2 linked regions of the Gimesia benthica genome follow. Each later gene encodes a partner of the first gene's protein in a complex. Links are inferred from orthologs where the notes say so. Each region holds a gene or a part of one and is shown in the gene's direction. Other genes may lie near its edges.

The links.
Region 2: the proteins of F1728_RS01055 (region 1) and mnmG are in contact, whole or in part, in a solved structure (PDB 9HIP), measured with the Escherichia coli proteins. The link is inferred for Gimesia benthica from one-to-one orthologs.

What each region holds. Positions count from the first base shown.
Region 1 is NZ_CP043930.1:220,446-235,159, reverse strand. What follows is about bases 6,210-9,047. They hold F1728_RS01055 (tRNA modification GTPase), read left to right. Parts: upstream 6,210-6,857; coding sequence 6,858-8,237; downstream 8,238-9,047. Other genes in these bases: F1728_RS01050 (SLC13 family permease), read right to left, coding at 8,255-9,047; F1728_RS01060 (YidC/Oxa1 family insertase periplasmic-domain containing protein), read left to right, coding at 6,210-6,833. Also shown: cmk ((d)CMP kinase), read left to right, coding at 1-91; F1728_RS01075 (hypothetical protein), read right to left, coding at 122-1,252; F1728_RS01070 (sigma-54-dependent transcriptional regulator), read right to left, coding at 1,509-2,906; F1728_RS01065 (metallophosphoesterase family protein), read left to right, coding at 3,955-4,701; more of F1728_RS01060, read left to right, coding at 4,704-6,209; more of F1728_RS01050, read right to left, coding at 9,048-9,862; F1728_RS01045 (universal stress protein), read right to left, coding at 9,949-10,416; F1728_RS01040 (sugar phosphate isomerase/epimerase family protein), read left to right, coding at 10,703-11,551; F1728_RS01035 (hypothetical protein), read left to right, coding at 11,593-12,846; F1728_RS01030 (HD-GYP domain-containing protein), read left to right, coding at 13,080-14,441. UniProt on the Escherichia coli protein: Exhibits a very high intrinsic GTPase hydrolysis rate. Involved in the addition of a carboxymethylaminomethyl (cmnm) group at the wobble position (U34) of certain tRNAs, forming tRNA-cmnm(5)s(2)U34.
Region 2 is NZ_CP043930.1:2,262,453-2,277,260, reverse strand. Bases 4,354-7,285 are described here. They hold mnmG (tRNA uridine-5-carboxymethylaminomethyl(34) synthesis enzyme MnmG), read left to right. Parts: upstream 4,354-4,869; coding sequence 4,870-6,702; downstream 6,703-7,285. Other genes in these bases: F1728_RS08565 (response regulator), read left to right, coding at 7,269-7,285; ruvB (Holliday junction branch migration DNA helicase RuvB), read left to right, coding at 4,354-4,830. In the rest of the region: F1728_RS08595 (tetratricopeptide repeat protein), read left to right, coding at 1-610; F1728_RS08590 (YebC/PmpR family DNA-binding transcriptional regulator), read left to right, coding at 721-1,473; F1728_RS08585 (zinc ribbon domain-containing protein), read left to right, coding at 1,613-2,527; F1728_RS08580 (hypothetical protein), read left to right, coding at 2,616-3,614; more of ruvB, read left to right, coding at 3,760-4,353; more of F1728_RS08565, read left to right, coding at 7,286-7,850; F1728_RS08560 (sensor histidine kinase), read left to right, coding at 7,925-9,145; F1728_RS08555 (Na+/H+ antiporter NhaC family protein), read left to right, coding at 9,319-11,487; F1728_RS08550 (dihydrodipicolinate synthase family protein), read left to right, coding at 11,581-12,606; alaS (alanine--tRNA ligase), read right to left, coding at 12,625-14,808. UniProt on the Escherichia coli protein: NAD-binding protein involved in the addition of a carboxymethylaminomethyl (cmnm) group at the wobble position (U34) of certain tRNAs, forming tRNA-cmnm(5)s(2)U34.

The sequences.
Region 1 (14,714 bases):
GGAAATCAATACCTCTCAGCTTTCAATCGAGGAAGTCCTGGATCAGCTCGAGCAGACAGTTCGTGAGCGTCAGGCTGCTTCAGCCGAGTGAATGCCGAACTGATTACGGTTGAACTCGTAATTAAAACATCAGAGTCAAAGTGGCGGTCGTACGACTGTCGAGCAGATCTTTTCTGTTGGACAGCGGGAATTCCCAGGCAGCGGCGAATGACAGACACTTATTGAAGCGATAGTCGGCACCGAAGGCGAATGTCAGGACATTGTTTCCAGCAACACTGGATGAACCCAGGTTGATCCAGTCGCCCCCTTCGATATTCAGAGGGAGAGCCTGACCGCTTTTGGTGTAGACGATGCCGTTCAACTCAGCCAGAGCAGAGAGTTTGCTGGTTACGGGGTGGTCGTAATGCACGCTGTAGTAAATCGACTGCGATTCTTCAGCAGTATCTCCGGGAACGTGATATCCGGTGGAGGCGATGAGGTGCCCAGAACCAATCTGCTTACCGATCGACAGATACGGAGTCCAGACACTGTCGCCATTCCCCTGGAAGACGCGTGAACTGCCGTTGGTAGCCTCGTAAATCAGTCCCCCCGACAGCAGGAACTGGTTTTCCACATCGCGGACCAGAACGTATTTCAGTCCCAGGCCGATGTCGGACCAGCCGGTTCGGTTGCCGATTCCCCGTGTCTGCAGGGTGTTGTAACCATCTTTGACGGCGATGACTGAGAGGCGTTCGTTGAGCGCGACTCCCAGCTGAAGTGCGTAAACCTGCAGGTCCCCTGCCCCCAGAACCGGCGTTTGGGAATCGATCATCTGATTGATGAAGATGCCTCTAACATAAGTCAGCGAGCGGGGATCGATAGACCAGACTGGATTGCTGACCGGCATCACGAAGTCTTCGAAACAGCGGTCGCTGGGAAAGCGATTCAGCAGAGGAATGCGATCGCAGAGCGTGCAGGTCTGGCAGGATTCACAGCTGCAGACCGGAGTCTGGCAATTACAGGTACCGCAGTTACAGCCCGTTCCGCCGGGACAGGCGGCAGGCTGCACAGTGGGAGCAGTAATGGCTTCGACCTGGGATTCCAGGGGGAGTTGCGCTGGAGTTGCGGGATCTGTCAGAGAGGGTGCCGGCGCAGGTTCGAGTTCACGAAAGACATCTTCAATGGACTTGGGTGCTGCTGGTTCTTCGGCGAAAATTGCCGATCCGCAGATGTGGATAACGAGCGTGGAATAGAAAACCAGCGCAAACCTCATTTCTTCCCCCTCCTGAAAATGAGACGATTCAATGTTTTACCTGTTTCGTCAGAAACAATAAATTCTCTCTTCAGATATCGGCACTTCTGAAATGTGAAAACAGGTATATAAGTGCAACTTTATTCGTTTTTCCTGATTTGAAGGGAATACCGCTTTTGCCGCTAACGTAAAAAAAGCACGCCAGTGAGGCGTGCTTTCCGGTTCAGGAGATTCAGAAGAACCTGTGTTGTTTCAGTTATTTACAGTTGGCGGTTGCTTAGTGCATCAACTGCTTTTCGAAGTCGATCTCGTATTTTTTCATCTTCTTGTAGAGTGTCGTCCGGTTGATACCCAGGGCTTTGGAAGTGTTTTGACGGTTCCAGCCGTTGGCTTCCAGTGCTTCGATGATGATCTGTCGCTCGGGATTGGCGAGGGCATTTTTCAGCGAGCTACGTCCGCCACTGCTGGTCTCTGTGGAGAGTGAGTAGGACTGTTCCTGACGGATCTGCTCAGGCAGATCATGCACGCGAATGTACTCCCCTTTAGAGAGGACTACCGAGCGTTCGATGACGTTGATCAGTTCCCGCACGTTACCTGGCCAGGAATATTTCAGCAGGGCCTGCATGGCGGAAGGATCGAAACCTTTGATCGATTTTCCGATCTGTTCGTTGTAGACCTTAAGATAATGTTCCACCAGCAGCGGGATGTCGCTCATGCGTTCCCGCAGTGCGGGCTGGGTGAGTGTGATGACGTTAACACGGTAGTAGAGGTCCTGCCGGAACTCCCCTTTCGCCACCATCTCTTCCAGATCCTGGTTGGTGGCCAGAATCAGGCGGATGTCCACGGAGTGTGTTTTGTTATCGCCGACAGCTTCAAACTCACGGTCCTGTAGAACACGCAGCAGTTTGACCTGCAGGCTGGGAGAAGCGGTCGCGATTTCATCCAGGAAGAGTGTGCCTCCGTCGGCCTGGAGGAACTTACCAATTTTGTCGTGAGTCGCTCCGGTAAACGAACCGGCTTTGTGTCCGAACAATTCACTTTCGAGCAGCGTGTCAGGCAGTGCCCCGCAGGCGACTTCGACGAATGGTTTGTTGGCACGATCGCTCAACTGATGAATGGCGCGGGCCGTCATTGTCTTACCGGTTCCGTTCTCTCCCAGAATCAGAACAGTGGTACGCGTATCGGCGACGCTTTCGATCAGATCAAACATCTTCTGCATTTTGTAGTCCTGTCCGACAATGTTGGACAGGCCATAACGCTGATCGAGTTGCGCTTTGAGTGATTTGTTTTCTTCGACCACCTGTCGCTGATCCAGGCAGCGTTCAATGGTCAGGCTGAGTTCTTCATCAATGACCGGCTTGGTGAGATATTCGAAGGCCCCGAGGCGGATTGCTTCGACTGCACTTTCGATCGTGCCGTATCCGGTGAGCATAATTACGGCGGTGTCGGGGGCATTCTGCTCAACCCACTCCAGCAGATGGAATCCATCCTGATCCGGCAGGTTGACATCACAGATCACGACTTCAAACGGAAATTCTTTCAGTCGTTCGATGGCATCGAGGCAGGTCAGAGAGGTCTCTGTACGGTGCCCCAGACTACGCAGATAGTCTGCCATGGCTTCCAGAATGTATTGGTCGTCATCAACTACCAGTAATGAGCCTGAATTTGTCTTCATTGATTTATGTCTCGCCAAAAGGTGCTTGTAGCGTTGTAATCGTCGTACAACTGATTTGATGGATCAAAGTTAATAGGATGTTAGATCTCACTGGAACCAGTGTCTGGCACTGTCAGCGACCGTCCAGACGGTTCGACAGCGCAGATGGCGGAATCGCTCACCTGCTCCGGGGAACATGTGAAGAGACCGGGTTTCAAATCAGGCTGCTTGTCCGCCATCCCGGCGAACAGTGCGACCCGAGTTGAAAACTGGGAGACAATCATGATGAAGGGGTACCAAAACATAGACCACAGTTTCCTGCAGGCAACATCGGGAGCGACGCGGCTGTTGATTTTGGGAAGCAGCTGTTCCTCGGTTGCATCTTTGAGGTTCAGGAAACTGTTAATGTGACCACTGCTTGAGGTCGGCGATGGTTGGATAATGCCGCTTGCAGGGATCGCAGTGGATCTCGCGCTGTGTTGCAGTGGCTCAATTGCCCCGCAGAACTGCTTCAGGCCTGAAAGTCGGTACAATCCCTGATTTCGCCATTTGAAACGCTATTTAGCCAGTATTATCCCAGTTTCCTATGTTTTGACTCAATCCGGGGAGAGAAATCATCACCGATTTTGGTGATCTGGGAGAGTTTTGGTGTGTTTTTCAGTCATGAATGAGGCAATGTTGTTTTTTGAAGGCATTCAGCTGAGATGAAATCAGAAGATTTACTGACAGGTAACGAATGATAACTGTAAACAGAGCCTTGAGATGGTGCCCCTGTACTGCTACTATTGGGACTTTGGTGGAAAGATTTTGGACGGTCTCTCAGAGCTGTAGTGATCTTTTGTCAGACCCGGTCAGACTCAGTGTCCCGTTGCATGTTACCGCTGCTTTTCTTTCGCGGTGCCGCGGCGGTGTTTCATTGTGTGAATGCATTCATGTCTGTTTTGACAGATCTGACCCGTCGCAGTTTATTTCTGATGAGAACTTCGGGTGGTCATGCTCCGTAAAAAGCAAACTGCCTGGATAGTCTTTCGAACTGGTATTCCCGGTCAAACAAAGTGGGAGTTGTCCGTTGTTAAGAGCGATAATTAGTGATATTCACGGTAATCTCGAGGCGCTGGAAGCTGTCCTGGCTGACATTGATCGCCGTGAGATCAGCGAGATTTATTGCCTGGGTGATATCATCGGATATGGACCCAATCCGCGGGAATGCATCGATCTGGTCAGACAACGATGCAAGAAGTCTCTGCTGGGGAACCACGACCAGGCTGCCCTGTTTGATCCGGAAGGTTTCAATGCCGGTGCCGAACGCGCCATCTTCTGGACTCGGAAGATGCTGGAGACGGGTGATGCCAATAAAAACCAGGATCGCTGGGATTTTCTGGGCGAACTGCCGCGGATGATTCGCGAGGATAAACTGCTGTTCGTGCATGGTTCCGCCCGTAATCCACTAAACGAATACGTCTTCCCGGAAGACATTTATAACCAGCGGAAAATGGAACGTATTTTTGGTCTGGTCGACCAGTACTGCTTCCAGGGACACACTCATATTCCCGGCATTTTTACAGAAAGCATGAATTTCCTTGCTCCGGATGAGATTGATTACGTTTACTCATTCGGCGAGGAAAAATTCCTGGTGAATGTCGGTTCGGTGGGACAGCCCCGTGATGCGGATAGCCGCTCTTCCTATGTCATTATCGATGATGAGAAGGTGACCTTCTGCCGGGTTGAATACGATTTCAACACGACCGCCGAGAAGATTTACGATATCCCTGATTTAGATAACTTTTTGGGCGATCGTCTGCGTGACGGTCGATAATCATGGAACAAAAACGACTTTTACTCTTTGTAGTACTGTCTGCCACAGTCATCTTTTTCTGGCAGATGTTCATTGTCCCCCGCATTGCTCCCCGTCCTCAGGTTGTCGCAGAACAGCAGGCTGAGAACGCGCCTGCGCAGGATGAGCAGGATCCCGATCTGCCCCTGGTCGCGAAAAAGCCGCCGACTAATGGCGAAGTCAAGCCGTTGCCCGAACAGCCGGCAGAACAGAAAGCCGGTTTTGCCCGCAATCCCAATCGGACAATTGTACTCGGTTCACTGGACCCGGACTCAGGCTACTTTCTGCAGGCGAAAATCACGACTCAGGGGGCTGCTGTCCTGGAAGCCTCTCTGAACGATCCACTCTACAGAGACCTGGACGATAACAAGAAACAGTTGCAGATCCTGGGGGAATTCAGTGGTGCCAAAGAGGTTTCGCGGTCTTTACAGATCGAGATGAAACAGCTGGACCAGAAACTGGCCCCCTTCCTCACCAATACCCGTCGCGCTGACTGGAAGGTGCTGGAAGAAGTGAAAGATGCCGACGGAATCATTCATTCGGTCCGCCTGGGACTCAGTGCTCCGGATGGGAGTATTGAAGTTCAGAAGGTATTCAGCCTGAAGAAATACCGCAAACCTGAGGGAGAGGATTTTCGCGAGTTCCGCAATACCCAGCAGGCCGGTTACCTGATTCACTTCGATCTCAAACTGATTAACGAAAGCTCACAAGGGCAGGTGCTGGATTATCAGCTGCTGGGTCCCGTGGGAATTCCGCTGGAGAACGCAGACAATACGCGTAAGTTCCGCGATGTTCGCATTGGATTCCTGCAGGACGATATGAGTGTCGACACCACGACCTTATACGCTGCAGACATTATCGAAGAAATTCAGGAACAGAACGTCGAGAAATACACACGGGCTTTTCAGTTCGCCGGTGTGGACGTTCAATATTTTGCCGCCCTGCTTACTCCGGATGGCAAGAACTATAAGCCGGAACTGGTCAACGGTGAGATGCAGTCCAATTATTCTGCGAGTGTCGAGCCGGTGCTCATCCAGCAGAATGTGAAAACTGAAGAACAGAGCCGCATCACGGTCAAAATCAATTCTGATGAGATCGAACTGCCCGCCGGCGGTGAGACCGAGCACAGCTATGCTCTGTATGCCGGCCCCAAACGGGAATCGTTGCTCGGACCGCCGTTGAAGGCGACCGAGATCATGGACTTCGGTTTCTTCGGTCCCGTAGCTAAGCTGATGCTCTGGTTGCTGACGACATTGCACAGCATTGGTCTGTCATACGGGATTGCCATTGTCTGCCTGACTGTGATCGTGCGGGGAAGTCTGTATCCCCTGTCGCGGAAGCAGGCTGTAGGCGCTCAGAAGATGAAAGAGCTGCAGCCGCAGATAGCCGAGCTGAAAAAGAAATACGGCGACGATCGCGAGAAGCTGGGCCGGGCGCAGATGGAGTTGTTCAGCAAGAATAACTACAACCCACTGGCTGGCTGTCTGCCGATCTTCCTGCAGCTGCCAATCTTCTTTGGTCTCTACACCGCGTTGAACAATGCCGTCCAGTTGCGAGGAACCCCGTTCCTCTGGATCGACAACCTGGCTGCTCCGGATGCCCTGTTCAAGCTGCCGTTCAATCTGCCGGTTCTGGGAGATAACTTCAACCTGCTGCCATTGATTACTGTAGGACTGTTTGTGGTACAGCAGAAGCTGTTCATGCCGCCTCCAACCGACAAAGATCAGGAGCTGCAGCACAAGATCATGAACTACATGATGATTGCGATGGGCTTCCTGTTCTACCGCGTGCCGGCCGGTTTGTGTGTGTACTTCATTGCTTCCAGTTTGTGGGGGATCTGCGAGCGGAAACTGCTGGATTTCCAGGCCAAACGTCATCCTGCGACCAGTGCCGATCCGAATGTGATCGAAGTCACAGCGGAGACGAAGAAGTCTTCGCCGAACAAGAACAAGAAGACGGACAAAGAGGATGAACAGCCTGCGAAAAAAGGCTGGTTTGCCCGCTTGCAGGAGATTGCCGACCAGGCTCAGGCCCAGGCAGCGCTGAATGAAAAACAGCGTGATCAGAATCCCCGCGACAAAGGCAACGGGAAGAAGTCCAAGAAACGTCGATAGTCAGGACGTCCTGAGAGACGCGACATGAATCTGCAGTTTGACGATACGATTGTGGCACTGGCGTCTGCTCCCGGAGCAGGCGCAGCCGGCCTGATTCGCATCAGTGGTCGCGAGATTCTACCCTGTCTGTCAGCCTGTTTTGAAGCGGAAACGGACTGGCAGCAGAGCATACACTCGCAGCGGTATCCGGGAACACTGCAACTGGCAGGTTCCGAAACCCGCCTGCCGGGGGCACTCTATTACTGGCCGACGTCGCGGAGCTTTACCGGTCAGCCGCTGGCGGAATTTCATACCGTCAGTTCTCCCCCTCTGCTGGAAGCCGCCATCGAGCAGATCGCTTCCCGCGGTGCCCGCATGGCGCGGCCCGGAGAATTCACCTTGCGTGCCTTTCTGGCAGGACGCGTCGATCTGATGCAGGCCGAGGCGGTGCTGGGGGTGATTGATGCGCACGATCATGAAGAGCTGAACCTGGCACTCAGTCAGCTGGCGGGAGGTGTCTCAACCCGGATCGGGCGGGCACGCATTGAACTGCTGGAACTGCTGGCCGAACTGGAAGCGGGGCTCGATTTTGTCGAGGAAGACATTGAATTCATAGACCGCGTGACGCTGGTCACCCGTCTGGAAGGCATTCGCGAGTTCTGCGAACAGCTATATGCCGATTCGGCACAGCGGATGGAGTCGACCGGGAGTCTGTCGCTGGTGCTGGCGGGGCTCCCTAATGCGGGGAAAAGCACACTGTATAATGCGCTGGTCGGGGATGCGGAAGCCGCACTCGTATCGGATGTCGCAGGTACCACCCGCGATTACCTGGTGACACCGCTGAATTGGAAAGGTCAGAGTATCCACCTGATTGATACCGCCGGCCTGGAAACGGGAGCACATGAAATTTCAGTCAGTGCTCAGAATTTTCGTCAGGCACAGACGCAACAGGCGGATCTGGTGGTCTGGTGCACGGCCGCTGATTTGACGCCTGAAATGAGTGCCGAGGACCGCAGTCAGCGCGATCAGTTGGCAGCCGTTCGCAATGTTCTGACGGTGCGTACGAAAAGCGATCTCTCTCCTGCCCCTGTGGATTCTCATTCGATAGAGGCCGACCTGGAGATCAGTGTTGCGGAGGGGACTGGTTTGGAAGCTCTGCAGGATCAGATACTGGAACGGCTGTCTGAGACGCATCGCGGGGGCAGGCATCTGATCGGCTCCACCGCGTCACGGTGTCGGGAAAGCCTGCGGGCAGCGGGTGAATCTCTGGGGGCTGCGGAAGAAGCTGCCGAGTTGCAACTCGGAGAAGAACTGGTGGCGATTGAAATACGCGAAGCCCTGCAGCATCTGGGGCAGATCGTCGGCCAGGTTTACACCGATGACATCCTCGATCGAATTTTCAGCAAGTTCTGCATCGGTAAATAAACTGTCGCATCAGACTGTCAGCGAGCGTGAAGCCAGTCCGGCACAGTTCCCGGCTGAATGCCCATCTGCGGAATGAAGTAGAAGAACATGAAGGCCGTGAGCAGGAATACGCCGATCAGATTCAGGATGATGCCGTAAGTCAGCATGTCGGACATCTTGATCTTTCCCGAAGCAAAGACAATCGCATTCGGGGGCGTAGCGATCGGCATGGTGAACGCACAACTGGCGGAGATCGCTGCGGGGATCATGATCAACCGAGGGTCAATTTCCAGACTGACCGCGGTAGCAGCCAGGATCGGCAGTACCGTATTCACGGTTGCGATGTTCGACGTGAATTCGGTCAGGAAGGTCAGCATCAGGCAGGCGGCCAGAACCAGAGCCCAGGCGGGCCAGCCGGCGATTACCTGCGAGAAGACATGCCCGACCCAGTCGGAGAGTTCGGTCGATTTGAATGCGCCCGCGATGGCAAAGCCGCCGCCAATCAGCAGCAGGACGCCCCAGGGCAGTCGTTCCGCGGTCTCCCAGTCCATGAGATATTCCGTCTGCCCCGTTTCGGATTTCCGGGCAGGAATAGCAAACATCAGAATCGCCATCCCCATGGCAACGGTCGAATCGTGGACCCAGCTTGAGGCCTGGTCTGCGGGGATGCCCCATTTCTTAAGGAAGTGAATGGGTAACTGTTCCCAGCCAGCCAGCAGCTCCCATTCACCAAAGATCAATGGTTTGCGCGTGACCCAGAGGATGGCGGTGGTCGCGAAGACGAACAGCATCAGGGCTTCCGCGCGGGTGGGTTGTCCCAGCTTCTGAATCTGTTCCTGAATAATATCTCGAGAGGATGTTTTGGAACTGGAGAGCGATGGCATTCTCCAGCAGAGAACCAGCCAGGTGATCATAATGAAGGTCACCCCGAACGGGACAACCATGATCATCCACTCCCCTGCCGAGAGTTGCGGGCCTTGCGGAAACTGAGCCAGCCAGATCTGCTGAAAGGCGATATTGGTGGGCGTGCCGATCAGCGTGGTGACTCCACCGATGCTGGCGGAATATGCGATGCCCAGCAGCAGCGCGACCGAAAAATGGCGAATGGCTTTAGAAGAATCGACGTTGGAATCGAACAGTGCGAGTTCGGACATGGAACCGATGATCGCCATGCCGATGGGGAGCATGAGCAGCGTAGAGGCGGTATTACTGATCCACATCGAAAGAAAGCCGGTTGCAAACAGGAACCCCAGCACGACCCGGCGGGGGCTCGACCCGACTACATTAATTGTATGCAGGGCAATGCGGCGATGGACGCCCCATTTTTCGATGCCCAGCGCGATAATGAACCCACCCATATACAGAAAGATATTCTGATTAATATAAGCCTGACTGACCGTCGCCGGGTTCTGGATACCGAACAGAGGAAAGGCAAACAGCGGAACCAGACTGGTAACGGCAATGGGCAGTGCCTGCGTCATCCAGAGGATCGCCATCAGTGCGGTCACCGCAGCCAGGCGCTGCGCAGCAGAGGACATATCGTCCGGCGTCGGCAGATTCAGAATGATGACAAACGCAATCAGGCTGAACAATTTACCGTAGAAGGGAATCCGACTTTCTGAAGTATGTGATGAGTCGCCAATCACGTAGAGAGTGTCCCTGGATTATCAGCAGGCGCGCTCACTGGGGAGCAGGCACTGTCAACAGGTTGAATCAGCGTGCCGAATCAGGCTTAGTCCTGTGCCGGATGGATGAACTGGTGTCCCTTCGGGCGGACGGTCAGAACCGGACAGGGGGCTTTCCGCACGACCTTCTCTGCCACGCTTCCGAGCAGGAGGTGCGCGGTGAAGGAACGACCGTGTGTGCCGACCACGATGACGTCGATGTCTTCTTTTTTCGCGTACTTCAGAATATCGACAAACGGATTGCCGTGTACCCAGTGGGTAACCAGATCGAGCCCTTCTTTATCTTCGTCCAGGATCCAGTTCTCAAGACGGGTTTTGGAGAAGTTTTCGAAGTCTTCCTTGGGCGGCAGTGCATAGCTTTCGAACATGGGCATGTAGACCACGGGGTCTTCAATCACGTTCAGCAGGTGCAGCTGGGCATCGAATTTCCTTGCCAGTTCGACGGCGTATTGAGTAGCGGCCTGAGAGGGTTCACTGAAGTCTGTGGGGATGAGGATTTTATTGATTTCAATCATGAGCGGTATCCTTTCAGTGGCCGGGCCGACTAAATTATTCTGGGGCAATCATTGCAAGCAGGCTCCATTATAAGGGGAGTCGTGCTGGAAACAATAGACGGGGGAAGCGGGAAACGACATTCGAAAAAGTGTTTCTTTTTTTTGTTAAGAAACCGAGGTCGTGGTTTGTGAAACCGGGATGATCTCCTTATGATGAGTTGAGGCTCCCGAGAGGCGGGGGCCTGTTTTGTAATGAAAACCGAACAATTTGAGACCTAGAGAAACAATCAATCGGGGAGGCAAAAGAATGGAAAAATGGCCTATTGGTGTATTCGCATCCGTCGACGCGGGACTGGGGGTACACTTCGATGTCGTCCAGGAGTTAGGAATCCCCACGATTCAGATTCATGCCCCCCATGCGGAGACTCGGACGAAAGAAGTTGCAGAAGATTTCATCAAGAAATGCAACGATGCCGGCATTCAGCTGACCTGCGTCTTCGGTGGTTTTGATGGCGAAAGCTACGCAGATATTGAAACAACGAAGAAGACCGTGGGGCTGGTTCCTGCCGAAACCCGGGCCGCCCGCACAGAAGAGATGAAAGAGATTTCCGATTTCGCCAAACTGCTGGGTTGTGATACCGTGGCGCTGCACATTGGCTTCGTTCCCGAAGATCGTGAATGCGACGATTACAAGGATCTGGTGAAAACCACCCAGGATCTGCTGGATCATGTCAAAGTGAACGGCCAGAATCTGAACCTCGAAACCGGGCAGGAAAGCGCCGATCATCTGCTTGATTTCATCGGTGATGTGGCTCGTGACAATCTGAAAATCAACTTTGATCCCGCGAACATGATTCTGTACGGGACGGGCGATCCGATTGCTGCCTTGAAACGGGTTGGCCATCTGGTCGGCAGTGTGCACTGCAAGGATGCCACCTGGGCTCCTGAAGATCAACGTGGCGTGGCCTGGGGAGCAGAAGTGCCTCTGGGGGACGGCGATGTTGGCATGGGAACTTACCTGCGGACTCTCAATGAAATCGGTTACACTGGCCCGTTGACCATTGAACGGGAAATTCCCGAGCAGCGGGATCAGCAGAAGGCTGATATCGGCAAAGCGGTCGCTTTGTTGACAGAGCTGAAAGAACAGCTGGCCTGAATGCTGCCTGTTTCTCCTGAAACTGCTGGCGGAGACTGTCTGTGAAGAACGTGTTTGAAGATGTGACCTGTGCCGGATGTTGCTGCGTCTGCGATAACATCCAGGTCACGACAGACGGCCAACAGATACTAGACGTGCAGACCACCTGCCCCCAGGGGCAGGCGTGGTTTGCGCGCTCCCGCCAGACGAATCAGTTACAGCCCCTGATCAGTGGCGCTGAAGCATCTCGGGAAGATGCTTTGACTCGCGCTGCAGAGCTGATTCAAAATGCGACCTCTCCCCTGCTCTTTGGCATGGGACAATCCGCGACCGAAGCTCAACGGGCTGCCATCAGTCTGGCGGATCGAATCGGAGCCACGATCGACAGCGGTGCCTCAGCCTCCACGCGTGCACTCCAGCAGGTGGGAGAAGCCTCCTGCACTTTAGGAGAAGTGCGTAGTCGTGCTGATTTGATTATCTACTGGAACGCGGAGAGTCTACGGGCGAATCCGCATCACCAGCAGAGCCTGAATTCCGGGACCGACGCGATTTCAAGGAAATTCGTCACCGTTGGTGCTTCCGCGTCAGATGCAAGTGCTGATGTTGATCTTGCACTCCGTGTTCCTGTTGAGGGGGAATTTGAAACCCTCTGGCGGTTACGGGCACTACTCAGGGGGATTGCTCTGAATGGTGATGTCCCCTCAGGTCTGTCAGCAGGAGAACTGGAATCACTGGCAGCGCTGATTCGGCAGAGTCGCTACATCGTGATTTTTTTCGGACCTGCTGTCTCTGAAGATCGCCTGTTCCATCGTAAGCTGGAAGCACTTTCATTACTGGCCCGGGAGATTCAGTCTGAACGTCGCTGTCATACCATGAATGTTCCTGCTGCAGGGGCTGCGAAAGGAGCCGAACCGGTGTTGGCCTGGCAGACAGGTTACGCAGCGGCTGTGAACTTTGCAGTCGGGTATCCCCGTTTTTCTCCCTGTGAATATGCGACTGTTCGCATGCTGGAACAGAAAGAGGCTGATGTCTGTCTGCTGATTGGTGATGCACCTTTGACGGGACTTTCGGAACTGGCCCTGCAGGAGTTACAACAGATCCCGCTGATTCATGTCGGCCCTGCTCCTCTGAGCGACCTTGAGCCGGAAGTCTTCCTTCCGACGGGGATCTCTGGTATCCATTCAGCCGGTTCCCTCTACCGTTTTGATGGAACACCGCTTCCATTACGTGCACTGATTGCCACGCCTCAGCCCAGTGAAGCAGAGGTGCTGCAGCAACTCGAAAGCCTGCTCACGCCTGTTTTGCCTATCTGTTAGCAGGTAAAACCCTTAGGTGATTTCTGGCGAAACAGCATGACTGTTATAACCGTCAGGACCTGAATGAGATTTTTGCCATGGACATCCCTCCTCGGGTGAGGGAGCAGAATTCTGACCTAGAGTTGAAATAAGTCTCTACTCAGGTGAACCATGGTGTGATCGGCAGCTCACACAGACGCTCAAAGCCGTCAGGTTTCATCAATTATTATTTATGGTTCGCTCAGGTTCCGATTATGATTACAGAAATTCAGGAAAAACCAGAACTCACTCACAGTGATGCAGCGGGAAATCAGGAGACCGTTGCGATTCGTGTAGAAGATCTGATCGTGGGACGCACGATTCAAAATCCGATCCATGACGCGAATGGTGTGCTCCTGCTGGCTGAAGGTTCCGTGATTACCTCACGTTTCAAAGATTTATTGCGCGAGCGAAAACAGAGCCATGTGGAACTGCACGGTGACGATGCTGCTACTGTAAGTCTGAATGCGCTGGTGGGTAATCCGCTGGTCGATGATCCCAATCGGGGGATTTTTTCGACCGAGTTGACAGAGAAGCTGGATAAGCTGATCGAATCGGGGTCGATGTTCGTCGCCAATACGGGGCCAGCACTCCGTGATTCGATGGTGGTGCATGGCTGTAAAGGATATGACCGGGAACATCGGGAAAACCTGTTCGCTCAGCAGCAGTCCTTCGGCGAGTCACTGGATAATATGATGCGTGGTGCTCTCAAGGGAAGCACGCCGAAGGGGTCTGAAATTGCTGGCATCGCTGCCAATTACCTGACTCAACTGACTTCCGATGCCGATTGTGTGATCTCAGTTGCCATGGAAGCTGGCTCCGACGAAACCCTTTCGCAGCACTGTCTGCAGATGTCGCTGTTAGGCATGGCAATTGGTTCCGAACTGAACCTGGATGAAACCAACGTAAGAAACATCGGTCTGTGTGGATTGGTGCACGACTGGGGCATGGTCAAGGTGCAGGCCAAAATCGGTAAATGGCGTCGCAAGCTCGATCCGCTGGAGCGGATGGAATTGCAGAAGCATCCTATCTTTTCTCTGGAAATACTGGAAGATGTGGCCGGGATTCCGAGTATTGTGCCGGTCGTCTGTTACCAGGTACACGAACAGCCAAATGGTGCCGGGTATCCTCGTCAACGGACTCAGAATATGATTCACCTGTTCGCCCGGATCTTAAATGTGGCGCATTGGTATGTATCACTGACCAGTTCCCGGGAGGACCGCCCTGCCCTGATGCCATATGCGGCCATGGAATACATGCTGCGGATGACTAACACGAAAACGATCGATTCTTCCTCCATGCGGGCCCTGTTGAACCTGCTCTCGCTGTTTCCGGTGGGAAGTTTCGTCACCCTGACAGACGGGAGTGCGGCCCGGGTGATTCGTCGTAACGGGGAAAATTATACGAGTCCGATCGTACAGATCATCCAGACCGCGGACGGCAAACAGGCCGATCCCCTGGATCCGAATTGCATTATTGATCTCCGCCAGAGTGATCTGCAAATAGATCAGGCCCTGCCCACCCCCGGCAAAGATGAGATCGATCTGTCATCAGAACTGTTTTACGGGCAGGTTTAAGCTGCCCTGACCGTTAAATTGCTGCTAATCCGAACCTCATAAGCCGTGAAACTGTCGATATTTGCAGAGCCAGATCCACTTCTCCGGGAAAACTGACGATTCCTGAATCAGAAACGGTGGTTATGCTTGAAACTGATCGCGGAATGGCTTATATTTCCATCTCGCTTCCATTAAGCGATGAATTCACAGGGAGTTAACGCCAGTGATTTCAAAGCGGAAACGAAGGGCATGTAGCTCAGTTGGTAGAGCACAGGACTGAAAATCCTGGTGTCG
Region 2 (14,808 bases), 2.0 Mb from region 1 along the record:
GGAAGCACGTCAGGCCGCTCCGCGGTTTCCGATGCTCGACTATCAGCATGCCTGGATCTACTACCATGCACATGACTGGGATAACGCAATCGAGCAGATTCAGAGCTTCATCAAAAAATATCCTCAGCAGCAAGACCGGGTCTATGAGGTCAAGATGATGCTCTCGAACAGTTATGTTCAGAAGGGGGACATCGCCAAAGGTGAGAAAGTGCTCGAGGAGATGCTGGCAGAAGATCCAAGCAGTCCCTCGATCAACAACGATCTGGGATATCTCTATGCAGACCAGGGAAAGAACCTGGAGAAGGCGGAAAAGATGATCCGGATTGCTCTGAAGTCGGAACCAGACAACATGGCTTACCTCGACAGTATGGGCTGGGTGCTGTTCAAGCTGAAGAAGTACGAAGAGGCCGTGGGATATCTGGAAAAGGCCAGCAAACTTCCCGGAGGGGGAGACAGTACGATCCTGGACCATTTGGCAGATTGCTACCATAAGTTGAATAAGAACGAGCAGGCTGCTGAACTCTGGAAAAAAGCTCTGGAAGCAGCCCGGAAAGCAACCCCGCCTGACACCAAGCTGATTGATCAGATCCAGCAAAAACTGAGTCAGTGATCGATTTCAATCCCCTGTGAGTTTTTGTACTATTGGCGCAAATCCATTTCATACTGCGTGATTTCCGCGCAGTCATCTTCCACCTATATCGAGTTAAGCGAAATACATCCATGGCAGGTCATTCACACTGGGCTAATATCGCCGCCAAGAAAGGGGTGGTAGATAAAAAGCGAGGGAAACTCTTTGGCAAATTAAGTCGCGCTATCATCGTGGCTGCTCAGCATGGGGGTGGGGATCCGGTGATGAACCTGGCCCTGCGTTATGCGATCGATAAAGCCCGCAAGGCCAGTATGCCTAAGGAGAATATCGACCGGGCTGTCAAAAAAGGCTGCGGCGAACTCTCCGGAGAGAATTTTGAAGAACTGGTTTATGAAGGCTATGGTTCAGCCGGTGTCGCCGTACTGTGCGATATTCTGACTGAAAACCGTAATCGGACGGCAGGGGAAGTTCGAAAAATCTTCGAAGTGCACGGCGGTAATCTGGGCAGCACTGGTTGTGTTGCCTGGATGTTTGAGCGGAAAGGGCTGTTTCTGGTTCCCTGTGAAAACGTGGAAGAAGATGAGCTGTTCGAAATCGCCCTGGAAGCGGGAGCCGATGACGTTAAAGCAAATGGCGATGTCTATGAGGTGACCTGTAGCGTGGAAGCGTTTCAGCAGGTGGCAGATGAATTCGAACAGAAACAGATTCCCACCAATCTGGCAGAAATTTCACGGATTCCCGAGACAACTGTAGACTTGGACGTGGAAGATGGTAAAAAAGTGCTCAAACTGATGGAAGCACTGGAAGACCATGATGATGTGCAGAGCGTCACAGCGAACTTCAACATTCCAGACGAAATCATGGCCGAGGTCATGGCCGAATAGCTGACAACATTGACAACCTGATTTTGAGGGGGACAGCGGCTTGACGATTGAATTTAGTTGCTCACACTGTGACAAAGTTCTCAAAACTTCAGATGACAAAGCCGGCCGCAGAGCAAAATGTCCCCAATGTGGCGAAGCCGTGACTGTACCGGCGCCGGCAACAGATATTAGTGCTGATGATGGCTTTGGTGAGTTTGACGCCCCTGTCCCGGAGGAGTCCAGCTTTCTGGGAGAGCAGACGGTCAGCGAGGAACAGAGTTTTCTCGCCGGTGGTCAGCAGGTTTGCCCCATGTGTGGTGAATCGGTCCCTGCAGGCGCTGCGAAATGTGACTACTGCGGCGAGACCCTGAAAGCAACGAGTAGCTCTGGTCGAGGTGGCTGGGAACCCCGGATCTTCAGCATCAATGAGACATTCTCCCGTGCCTGGGAGCTCTACAAAGCCAATCTCGGAATGGTCATTGCCATTCCTCTGGTCGCCGGCAGTATTTATTTTGTGGCTTCCATGGTCATCGGAATTTTCATGCAGATCGTCCAGACGGCGGTCCTGCAGGGAGGGGGGCGCGGAGATGGTACTATGGTGGCAGTTGTGGTCCTGGCGCTCATGCAGAATTTTATGACCTACTGTGTCATGTTTTACTTTCAGCTGGGAGGGCAGAGGGTTTTCCTCCAACTGGCCCGCGGGGAGAACCCTGAATTCAATGAACTCTTCAGTGGAGGTCCGTTTCTGGGGCGGATGATTCTCTGCAGTATCATTTACGGTCTGGTTGTCACACTGGGATTCATCGCTCTGATCATTCCCGGAATCATTCTGTCGCTGATGTTCTGGCCTTACTCGTTCATCCTGATCGATCGGGATCTGCCGGGGATTGAGTCATTCAAAAAGGCAAAAGAAGTCATGGCCGGCAACAAGTTGACGTTCTTCGGGCTATCCATTTTAAGCTTCCTGATCGTAGCGGTCGGGGGGATTGTGACTTTGTTCGTCGGTTTGATCTTGATTGTCCCCTTTACGTACATGCTTCAAACGGTCGCCTACGCCGAAATGACTAACCAGTAATCGATGGTTGCTGAAACGCGGTTAGAACAGCTGAGAAAGTCCCGATTCGTTGACGATTGAGTTTGAGTGCCCGTTTTGCCAGAAAGTATTGTCTGCTCCTGATGATAAGGCGGGAAGCCTGGCACGATGTCCTCAGTGCACTGAAACGATTTCCGTTCCGCGTCCCGATGACTCGCTGGCTGCTGACGTCTACGACGATTTCTTCGAGGAACCTCCCCTCCGGCAGCCTGCCGCTGAGACTGTGGAATGCCCCATGTGCGGGGCTGTGAACCTCAGATCCGATGACGCATGTACCGAATGTGGAGAGGTTCTCAGCCGAAAATCATTAACAACAGACGAGTATCAGTCAATCAAAGTCGGGCAGGTTCTGGACCGTGCCTGGCAATTGTTCTGGGAGTATCCGGGCCTTTGTATCCTTGGTCCTCTACTGGCCAATATTCTGTTTGCCTGCTTTGCAGGGCTGCTCCTGGGAGTGTTTCTTCTGGTCTGTATGGGGCTGCAGTCGGTGATGCCGGAAGGGCCTCTGATGGTGTTGGGTGTGGCATTTCTGGGGCTGATCCTGGTCATTGTGACGCTCTATGGTGCCGCTTACTGTGAGCTGGGAAAAGTGCTCCTGTTTCTGAAAATGGCGCGGGATCATCAGCCCGTCATGGGGGACTTGTTCGCAGGCAGACCATTTGTGGGGCGGATGGTTCTCTGTACCATCCTCTTTCAGGGACTCATCTTCTTTGCCAATCTGATATTTGCGTTGCTGGGGTATGTACTGGCGCTGATGTTCTGGCCCTATCCCTATCTGCTGGTAGACCGAAACCTGCCCGGGGTCGATGCTTTCGGTAAGTCGGTTGATGTGACTAAAGGAAATCTGCTGACATTGTTTCTGATATTTCTTTCGTTGTTTGGGCTGGTTCTGCTGGGGGTCGCAGCATTATTTGGGATCTCGTTTCTGCTGGTGTATTCGCTGGAACTACCATTTGAGGCAGTGCTGGGAGGAGCCATTCTGCTGAGCCTTCCGGCGACGGTCTTCTTTTACTCTTATGTATTACTGGTCAAAGCAGTAGCCTACGCGCAGATTACACACTCACCGTGAACTTTTTCGACCTTTGAGCTGTCAGAATTCTCCAGAGCCTGCCTGTCTGGGTTTTACGTCAGGGGAGTCTGTCTGCTATGATACCAGCCGATTTGCAGAGGCCGTGGGGTCTCCGGGTGATATACATAAGGTCCTGGTCGAAACTATGGTTCGTGAGCCTGTAATTAGAGGGGAAGACGAGCCGGAAGATGATTTTTCCGGCGGTGGCGGGGGCTGGAATTCCGGCTATCTGGCTGATGATCCTGAATATGATGACGAACTCCGTCCCCAGCGCTTAAGTGAAGTGGTCGGTCAGCGACAGGTCGTGGAACGCCTGGAGGTCTTTCTGGACGCGACCCGTAAGCGGAATGAGCCGCTGGGGCACCTGCTGCTGGATGGTCCGCCTGGCCTGGGAAAGACGACACTGGCATCCGTACTGCCTCGCGAACTGGGAACCGAACTGCAGATCACATCCGGTCCTGCACTCAGTGCCCCCAAAGACCTGCTGCCTTACCTGACCAATGCCAGCCACGGTTCGTTCCTGTTTATCGATGAAATTCACCGAATGCCGGCGACCGTGGAAGAATTTATTTATCCGGCCATGGAAGATTTTCGGGTCGATATCACCCTGGGTGAAGGATTGAATGCCCGGACGGTGAATATGAAACTGCAGAAGTTCACCGTCATTGGTGCGACGACACGGAGCGGTATGTTGACCGCGCCTTTGCGGGATCGCTTTGTCCGTCGCGAGCACCTCGATTTTTATGAAGACCAGGATCTGATCGAAATTGTGCGGCGGAATGCCCGCAAACTCAGAACACCGATCACCGACGATGCTGCTTTTGAAATTGCCCGCCGCAGCCGAGGCACCCCACGTAAGGCAAATAACCTGTTACGCTGGGCGCGGGACTTTGCGACGAGCAAGGCAGATGGTAATATTACCGATGAAGTCGTCAAGCGGGCATTTGAAATGCTGGAAATCGATCAGATTGGTCTGGAACGCCAGGACCGCCGGTACCTGGAAACTCTGATCAAGACATTTTCCGGCGGGCCTGCAGGAGTCCAGGCGCTGGGGCACAGTCTGAATATCCCGGCTGATACGCTGGAAGATGAAGTCGAGCCGTTTCTACTGCGTTCCGGTTTCATTCAGCGTTCTCCCCGCGGGCGAATCGTCACGATGGCGGCATTGGAGCATTTGAAGCTCAATCCCCCCGATGCGGGTCCCCTGTTTCGATAAGTTAGCACGCCTGGCGTCTCTGAACTGCAAAGAAGAACCATGAGTTATTCTGTCACCTATGATTTTGATGTCGTTGTTGTCGGTGCCGGCCACGCCGGTTGCGAAGCCGCTCTGGCTGCAGCCCGGTTGGGAGCGAAAACGGCTCTGTTAACCATGAACTGCGACACTGTAGGTCAGATGAGCTGTAACCCCGCCATTGGTGGAGTTGCCAAGGGACAGATCGTGCGAGAGATCGATGCGCTGGGCGGCGAAATGGGGCGGGTGATCGATGAGACCGGGATCCAGTTTCGGATGCTGAATCGTTCCAAAGGGCCGGCGATGCACAGTCCCCGGGCCCAGGCTGATAAAAAGGCTTATCAGTTCTGCATGAAGTGGAAGGTCGAGCAGCAGGACAATCTAGCGTTACGCCAGGAGATGGTCAAAAGTCTGATTGTGGAACAGGATCTGGTTACCGGAGTGCTGGTACACGGCGATGCCTGTTATCGAGCGCAAGCCGTAATCCTGACGACGGGAACTTTTCTGCAGGCGATTATGCATACCGGTGAAGCGAAAACCAAAGGGGGGCGCGCCGGAGAAGGGACCACGGGAACCCTGTCTGACAGCCTGGCCCAGCTTGGCTTTGAACTGCAGCGATTCAAAACAGGAACTCCCGCCCGTCTGAATGGAAGGACCATTGATTTCTCTGTACTGGAAGAACAGCCCGGTGATGAAGCACCGCAGCCGTTCTCTTATCTGACAGAGAAGCTGACACAGCCGCAGATGCCCTGCTATCTGACAGAAACCAACGACTACGTGCATCAGTTGATCAACGAGAATCTGCACCGCGCGCCCATGTATTCGGGACAGATTAATTCGACTGGGCCGCGTTATTGTCCATCGATCGAAGATAAGGTCGTCCGGTTCGCAGAGCGGAATTCTCATCAGATCTTTCTGGAGCCGGAAGGACGTTACACCAACGAATATTACTGTAATGGGATCTCCACCAGTCTGCCTCGTGATGTGCAGGACAAGATGATTCATTCGATTCGGGGACTGGAGCAGACCGAGATCATGCGGTACGGCTATGCAGTCGAATATGACTTCGCGACCCCGACGCAGCTCAAGCCGACGCTGGAGACGAAACGGGTTTCCGGTCTTTACTTCGCTGGTCAGTTGAATGGAACGACGGGCTATGAAGAGGCAGCCGGGCAGGGGTTGCTGGCCGGTTTGAATGCAGCTTTGAAGCTGGCTGGTAAGGAAGACCTGATTCTGGATCGGAACCAGGCCTACCTGGGTGTGCTGATTGATGACCTGGTGACGAAAGGCGTCGATGAGCCTTACAGAATGTTTACATCACGGGCCGAGTTTCGACTGCTGCTCCGACAGGATAACGCAGACCGCCGGATGACACCGCTGGGGCGTAAAGTAGGCTCGGTCGATGATGAACGTTGGCAGAAGTACCAGGCGTATGAAGCCGAGATTGACCAGATCAAGCAGTTCATTCAGGGAACCCGTTACCAGGGGAACACGCTGGAGGAATGGCTGCGTCGCCAGGATACGGGCTGGGAAGAAATCTGTGAAATTGCTCCGGCCCTCAAAGAGATGCCGCTCTCGGAGAGAGCCATCGAACAGACGCTGATTGAGGTCCAATACGCTGGTTATATCCGTCGTCAGACTGCTGAAATCGAAAAGCAGAAGAACGTAGAGACACTGCACATACCTGACCATATTGACTATCAGCTGGTCCCCAATCTGAGAAATGAGGCCAAAGAGAAGCTGAGTCGTGTCAAGCCGCGTAACATTGGACAGGCAGGAAGGATCAGTGGAGTGACTCCAGCCGATCTGACGGTTCTGGTGCTGTATCTCAATAGTAGCAGCCGCATGGCGACCTGAAATTTTCCGTTCTGGAAGAATATTTCTCATAACTCATTATGAATGCGTCAGTTTTGTGCTGCGCGCTACTTAACTGTCTGATTTAATCTTCGTTGAAATAGTACGAATTCAGCCTGCTCGACTTTCTCTAAGTTCATGTTTTGTACATGTTTATTTCAATAAATTGGTCAACCGAGCGAATGCGTGTTGACCAAATCGTCAGAATAGATACAATCGGAATTATTGATAATACTGGTAAAGTCAAGCGGTATTGAAAGTTTTGGCGTTTGGATCCATGTGGGATACCTGTGACGTCTGGCCAATCAGTAGCGTTTGGCAAGTGACGGGCCACAGAACTGCACCTTGGAGGATGCGGTTTTTTATCGCTTTACCTGAATTCAGTTGACTGGATTCAAGTGAATAGATAAGAGGCTGATTATGGAGATGTCAGTTTCAGGCAGGTTGATCAGTGAACGGGTCACTGGGGCACCTGCGCAGGGGCTCGGTTATTGCATGTCGTAATAACCTTACAGCGCTTGGTCATTCCCGCTCAACAGGGTCGGGTCTTCAAAGGATGGATGAGCAATATGAAAACGGTCTTTACCACAGGCGAAGCCGCAAAGATTTGCAAAGTGAGTCAACAAACGATTATTCGCTGTTTTGATTCTGGCCAATTAAAGGGATTTCGGGTACCCGGTTCTCGTTTTCGACGTATTCCGCGCGATGTTCTGTTCAAGTTCATGAAGGACAACGGAATTCCCACTGATGCCCTGGAAAGTGGGAAGCGCAAAGCTTTAATTGTGGACGACGACGAAGAGTTGGTAGAGTTGATTCGCGACGTTCTGGAAGCCGATTCACGCTTCGAAATTCGTGTTGCGAACAACGGCTTCGATGCAGGGATGATGGTCAAAGAATATCATCCGGACATCATTATTCTGGACGTGATGCTGCCTGATATTAACGGTAAAGAAGTCTGTCAGCGGGTCCGCAGTGATTCATCCATGGACGATGTGAAAATCATCTGTATCAGTGGTATGGTCGAAGCAGACAAGATTGATGATCTGAAAGCAGCCGGCGCTAACGACTTCATGCAGAAGCCGTTCGAAGTTGAGCAACTGGCAGATCGGGTCTGCACACTGTTGAACCTGGAGTCTGTTCACACTGCCTGAACCAGGGCAGTCATCGGTTTCATGACGATCGGAAAACGTCCGGTCGTCGTGGAGACTGCTGCAGGGAGTGTCAGATGTCGAGCGAGACCGGTAGCGTAGAGACTCACTTACCGGCTGTCATTTCTCGACGTCTCTGGTCATTGATCCCCACGCGCTCACTGGGATCGACCATTAGTGAACTCGCTTCAGTCTGGTGTGAAGCAACAGGTTCTGCTGCCGTTTATCTGGGGGTTCTGGAATCAGAGCCCTCTCAGTTTTCGGCTGCTATGCTGTATGCTTCGGAGCAGGAAGCCTCTTCTGTGAATCGTGAGATTGTTCCCGTACTTCCCGGGGCTTCCCGCGAAGAACGGCTGCACGCCTTGATGAATGAGGCTCATTCTTTTGCCGATATTTCGGATCAACCTGCACGCGCTTATTATCAGGCCTGTCATCGGGAGACGATGCTGGGCCTGTTTCTATTTACTCCCAGTGTGAGAGACGGGTTTGATCTTCTGGTTTCTGAATTACTGGATGTGAGTCAGCGCGTATTGAGTCAGGCCTTAATACAGGGAGAATCTAATTCGGGAGAGTCGACCTCCACAGCGAAATGGATTCTCCCCGACGCTGATAAGCTGGAAGCGATGGCGGAATTTGCCGCCGGGGCCGGACATGAAATCAATAACCCCGTAGCGACCATCGTCGGGCGGGTGCAGATGCTGCTCAAATCAGAGACTGACCCCGAACGTCGGCAGGCCCTGTCGACAATTGGCGGTCAGGCTTACCGGGTCAGGGATATGATCGGTGATGCGATGTTGTTCGCACGTCCGCCCGCTCCCCGACCTGAAGCATTGTCGCTCTCACAAACCATTGATGACGTGCTCGTAAGCTTACAGGAAGAAATCAATCAATGGAAAGTACAGCTAGAGGTCAACATTGCTGAGTCGCTGTCCCTGTACGCAGATGAAACACAGTGGAAAGTCGTGTTGAGTAATCTGCTGTTGAACAGTCTGCAGGCGATGGAAGCAGGTGGACAGATTAAGATCAGTGCCTCCCCGCTTGAGACGGAGTCAGGGCCTTTCATTCACTTGAAGGTCATTGATGAGGGGGCGGGGCTGACGGAGGAAGAACGCATCCACCTGTTTGATCCATTTTATTCGGCGCGGCAGGCGGGACGAGGGCTCGGATTTGGTTTGTCCAAGTCCTGGCGGATTGCCACGCAGCACGGCGCTACGATTGCTGCAGAACCCAACTCCGATCGCGGGGTCACCTTCCATCTTTACTGGCCCGCCGAGAAGCCAGATAACTCGGTAGATTAGCCAGCTTTACATCTGCCGGCGGTGATTAAGCAGCGAACATGCGTTTCTGGAAATCCTCGCTTGCGGTTCGGATGATGATCCGTTTCAATATGTTTTCACGAGAAATGGAACGTCTGATCTGACGCGGACAGGCTCTGTCCCAATCTTAGAATCACTCAGCAGCCTGAGGGACGATGGCGGCGACTCATTCACTTCTGATTATTATCACCAGCCTGCTGGGGCAGACCGCACCGATTGCGGAGGTGCCACTCAAACAGGAGCCGGCACGTTACCAGATTGAAGCCCCCAATGTGGCTGTGATCGATATTCCCGTGAGTCAGGTCACAATCCGGGCGCTAAATCTGGATGGTAGTCTGGATACCAATTTTTCTGAGCACCCTCAGAAAGTTGTCGGTCTTGAGCTCTGGGTCCATGAAGTCGACACGGCACTGCCGCCTTTTAAAAACGGAGTGCTGGAGCTTAAAACGGATCTCGCGGAGAATCGAAAGGTCTACATTACCAGCGATGTGATCCGTGTGGATCCTGACCAGCGTCGGTCAGGCACTGTGGAAGTTTATCGAATTTCCAAATGGCTGAGCCTGTTACCTCCTTTGATTGCGGTGATACTGGCGATCTGGTTTCGGAATATTATCCTCGCTTTGCTGGTCAGTATCTGGGTGGGGGCTGTCATCTTATCGCATGGAAACCTGTTTCTGGGATTCGTGCATACGCTGGATACGTTCGTGATCCATGAGATTGTCGAGCCAGGCAGTACCAGTTATTCCCACATGATGATCATCATGTTTACGATGTTCCTGGGAGCGATGGTCGGTGTGATGTCCGCAGGGGGAGGTACGGCTGCTCTGGTCAATCGTCTCTCCCGCTATGCATCAAAGCGAGAGCACAGCCAGGTCATGACCTGGTTTCTGGGGTTGATTATCTTTTTTGATGACTACGCGAATTCGTTGCTGGTCGGCAGTTCAATGCGACCATTTACCGATCGGATGAAAGTCTCGCGGGAAAAGCTGGCTTTCCTGGTCGACTCAACCGCGGCACCCGTTTCGGGAATTGCGATTATTTCCACCTGGGTTGGTGTCGAGATCGGATATATCGCGGATACTTACGCAAGTCTGGGGATGACCGGGGACTACTATACGACCTTCTTATACAGTCTGCCTTATCGATTCTATCCGTTACAGTTGCTGGCGTTTGTCTGGCTGGTGGCTTACATCGGTAATGATTTTGGACCGATGTTAAAAGCAGAGACACGGGCCATCGCTTACGGGCAACTGGTTCGTCCCGGGCGGTTTAATGTGACGGAAGTAGAGGGGCATGCCGAAAGTGGTGAGCTCGCGCGACGCCAGTTGTTGCGGAATGCACTGGTCCCCCTGGTGGTATTACTGGGGCTGGCTATGATCGGACTCTGGTGGACAGGGACGATCGAGATTAACAGGCTCAATCTGGAACGGGAACAGTTGGGACAGGCGGAGCTCAAAGTCAATTTTCAAAATGTCCTTGAGCATTCTTCTCCCAACCGCGTACTGTTGATTACCTCTTTTCTGGCTTCGATTGCAGCGGTCGTGAGCTGCAGCCTTTCCAAATCGCTTCCGTTGAGTGAATGCGTAGAGGCCTGGGCAAACGGGGCCAAGAGTATGTTCCTGGCGATCCTGATTCTGGTACTGGCCTGGTCCGTAGCGACCGTTTGTGATCAGCAGCACCTGAATACCGCCGGTGTGCTGGTGGAACTACTTTCTGAAAAACTGTCACCCAACTGGATGCCTACCATTACGTTTCTGCTGGCAGCCGTCGTCAGTTTCGCAACCGGAAGTTCCTGGTCTACCATGGGCCTGTTAATGCCTTTGTCGATCTCGTTGACTTACAGTCTGCTGGTGCCACTGAATGAAGCCGATCCTAATCATCATCTGATGCTGGGAACCATCGGTGGTGTGCTGGCTGGCGCCATTTTTGGCGATCACTGTTCTCCCATCTCCGATACTACGGTTCTGTCGTCGGCAGCATCAGGCTCGGACCATCTCGATCACGTGCTGACCCAGATCCCTTACGCTTTGACAGTCGCGGGGGTCTCGGTGCTCTTCGGGTACCTGCCGGTGGGCTTCGGATTTCAGCCTTATATCCTGTTACCGGTCGGGCTGGTGGTGCTGTTCCTGATTCTGTTCTTCTATGGCCGATCTGCGGAAACCGAGGCGAAGGCCCTGCTGGAAGCGGGGGTGACGGCTGAGGAGTTTAACAGCAGGGATAACGGATCTGACGAAGAAACGGAGAGCGCAGGTGAATCGGATCAGACGGATTCCGATTCTGAGGACCCCTCCGAGTCTCCGGAAGAGTCGCGAGAAGAGGTCTGAATCCGTGTCCCCGGGCTGATTTATATGTTATACTTCACCTAAATTCTTCAAACTCCCAGTCCTGTTTGATTTTCAGTATAGGTGTCCCCCAACATGCAGTCCGAGACCAAGCTCCGTGGTATCTTCACTCCCAACCTGGTTCCCTACGATTCTCGTGGTGAAATTAATGAGCCGGAATTACGCCGTTATATTGACTGGCTGATCGAAAAGGGAGTGCATGGGCTCTATCCCAACGGTTCTACGGGGGAATTCACTCGTTTTACTCCTGAAGAACGCAAACGAATTGTAGCCATCATTGCGGATCAGACTCGCGGCCGTGTACCGATTCTGGCCGGGGCTGCGGAAGCCAATGTGCGGGAAACGATCAAGGCCTGCGAGTACTACTACGAACTGGGTATTCGGGCAGTCGCCATTGTGGCTCCTTTTTATTACAAGTTGAGCCCGGCCTCTGTTTATGCCTATTTTAAGGAAATTGGGGATAATACTCCCATCGATGTGACTCTGTATAACATTCCGATGTTTGCGAGTCCGATCGATGTACCAACGATCCAGCGTCTTTCAGAAGAATGTGAAAAGATCGTGGCGATCAAAGATTCCTCTGGCGATCTGCCCAACATGATTCGTATGATTCAGGCCGTGCGGCCCAACCGTCCGGAATTCTCATTTCTGACAGGCTGGGATGCGGCACTCATGCCGTTGATGCTGATTGGTGCAGACGGGGGAACCAATGCGAGTTCTGGTGTCGTACCGGAGCTGACACGCAAGCTGTATGACCTGACCACTTCCGGTCAGCTCGATGAAGCCCGTCGTGTGCAATATGATCTGCTGACGCTGTTCGATACGATGATCTATTCTGCTGAGTTTCCGGAAGGGTTCCGGGCTGCGGTTGAACTCCGTGGGTTCAATATGGGGCAGGGACGTCAGCCGATTACATCCGAACAGAAAACGGATATCGTGACTTTGAGTCGTACGCTGCAGTGCATGCTGTCTGAGCATGGCTTCACCAATGAGCCCATCGGTGGCTGTGCGACAGGAGTCAGCGAAGATCTCAGCGCCAGCGACGTGTCGCAGATTGTGCAACATGTCGTCGCTGAGCTGAATCGTCGTAAGCTGCTCTAGGCGTTCAACGCGTCAAAGTTAACCTTCGAGCTGACTGCGGTAGTAGTCTGCGCCGGTTTTCAGAGCGGCGTCGAGTTGTTCCGGATCCTTACCGCCGGCTTCGGCCATATCGGGACGACCACCGCCGCCTCCGCCGACCACTTTGGCAGCTGCTTTCACGCAGTCACCGGCTTTGAGTCCCTGTTTTACCAGCTCCTGGTTAACGGCGGCCATCAAAGCGACTTTGCCGTCAATCTCGGTACCCAGGATCAGTGCGACCTGTTTGCCTTTCTTCCGCAGGTGGTCTGCCAGTTCCCGCAACTGATCGCGTGAGACATCTTTCGCGTGATAGGCCACGATTTTGACATCGTTCACAACAGGTGCTTCATCCAGCAGTTCATCGGCGGTTCCCGCCAGTGATTTACTGGAGAACTTAAGCAGCTGTTTTTTCATTTCCCGGATTTCGTCCTGCAGATGGGCGATTTTCTGGGGAAGTTCATCCAGTCGAGGCGCTTTGAGCTGACCAGCGATTTCCTGCAGCAGCTTTTCGCTGTTGCGCGTCTTTTCCAGGGCTTTCGGGCCGGTTAAAGCGTGAATTCGACGAACGCCTTTGGCGACCGGTTCTTCATTAACGATCTTGCAGAGTCCGACCTGTCCCGTATTGGTGAGGTGGGTTCCCCCGCAGAGTTCGATACTGAAGTCACCCATCTGGACCACGCGGACATTGTCAGGATATTTCTCACCGAAGAGAGCCATGGCTCCCAGGTTGCGGGCATCCTGCAGTTTCATCAACTGGGTGGTGACAGAGGCGCCTTCGGAAATCCGCTGGTTGATGATATCTTCGACCTGGCTGATTTCTTCGGGGGTGAGTGCCTTGCTGTGTGAGAAGTCGAAGCGGAGTGTGTCCTGTTCGACTTTCGACCCCCGCTGCATGGCGCTGTCGCCGATGACGGTGTGCAGGGCGTGATGCAGCAGGTGAGTGGCGGAGTGAGCACGCTGGATGCCGGACCGGCGCGGTTCGATTACCGTAGCCTTGAGGGTTTGTCCCTGTTCCAGTTTGCCTTCCTGCAGATGACCGATGTGCAGAATCAATCCGCCGTTACGCTGGGTATTCACGACTTCAAATTTCAGGCCTTCTCCTTCGAGGTAACCCGTGTCTCCCACCTGACCACCGGCTTCGGCATAGAAAGGGGTCTGATCGAGCACGACAACGACGGGATGGGCATGACCCTTTTCCACGACGGATTCCACCAGGCGATCTTCAGCGATAATGCCGACGACCTTACCTTCATCCACGGTGGTTTCATAGCCTTTGAATTGCGTGTCGCTGGTGGTTTTGTGCAGCGCTGTCAGCGGACCTTCTGACATAACCGAATCGAGGAACAACCCGCTGCCGCTGCCTTCTTTGTGCTGCTGCATCAGGTTGTTGAATTCCGTGCGATTGACGCTGATATTGTTTTTAGCAGCGAGAGCTTCGGTGAGTTCGATCAGGAAGCCATCAGTCTGGTGCAGGTCGAAAGCATCTTCACCGGCGATTTCCGATTTGCCTTCCTGTTCGGCTTTTTTCAGGAAGCCTTCGAAGCGAGTGAGACCTTTTTCGATGACGCCCAGGAACTGTTCTTCCTCTTCCTTGATGGTGTGCTGTACGTGTTCGACAGTCTTGGCGATTTCCGGGTAGGGAGTCTGCATGATGTCGACGACAGCCGGCACCAGTTGATACAGGAACGGTTCCTGTTTACCGAGCAGATAGCCTTCGAGCAAGGCGCGACGGAGGAGCTGCCGAACGACGTAGCTTTCCTTATCGCGACCGGGGTTAACCCCTTCGTGGATACTGAAGGTGATGGCGCGAACGTGATCGGAGATACGACGGAGCGGACGGCCCGTTGGTTTGTCGAATCCATAGCCGGTGCCGACAACATCGCCGGCGGCCAGACAGAGTTGCTTCAGCGTATCGATTTCGAAGTTGCTGCGCACGCCCTGCAGAACGGAAGCGGTACGTTCCAGCCCCATTCCGGTGTCGATGTTTTTCTTAGGCAGCGGTTTGAGATTATTAGGCGGATCGCCGACGCGGTTGAACTGGGTGAAGACCAGGTTCCAGATTTCAACGTTATCTTTACCGCCGTTGGGGTGGTAGAAGATTTCGCTACATGGGCCGCAGACACCGTCGGGGCCATCTGAAGGAGCACCGGCGGGCCAGAAGTTTTCGTGTTCGTTTTCGCGGCT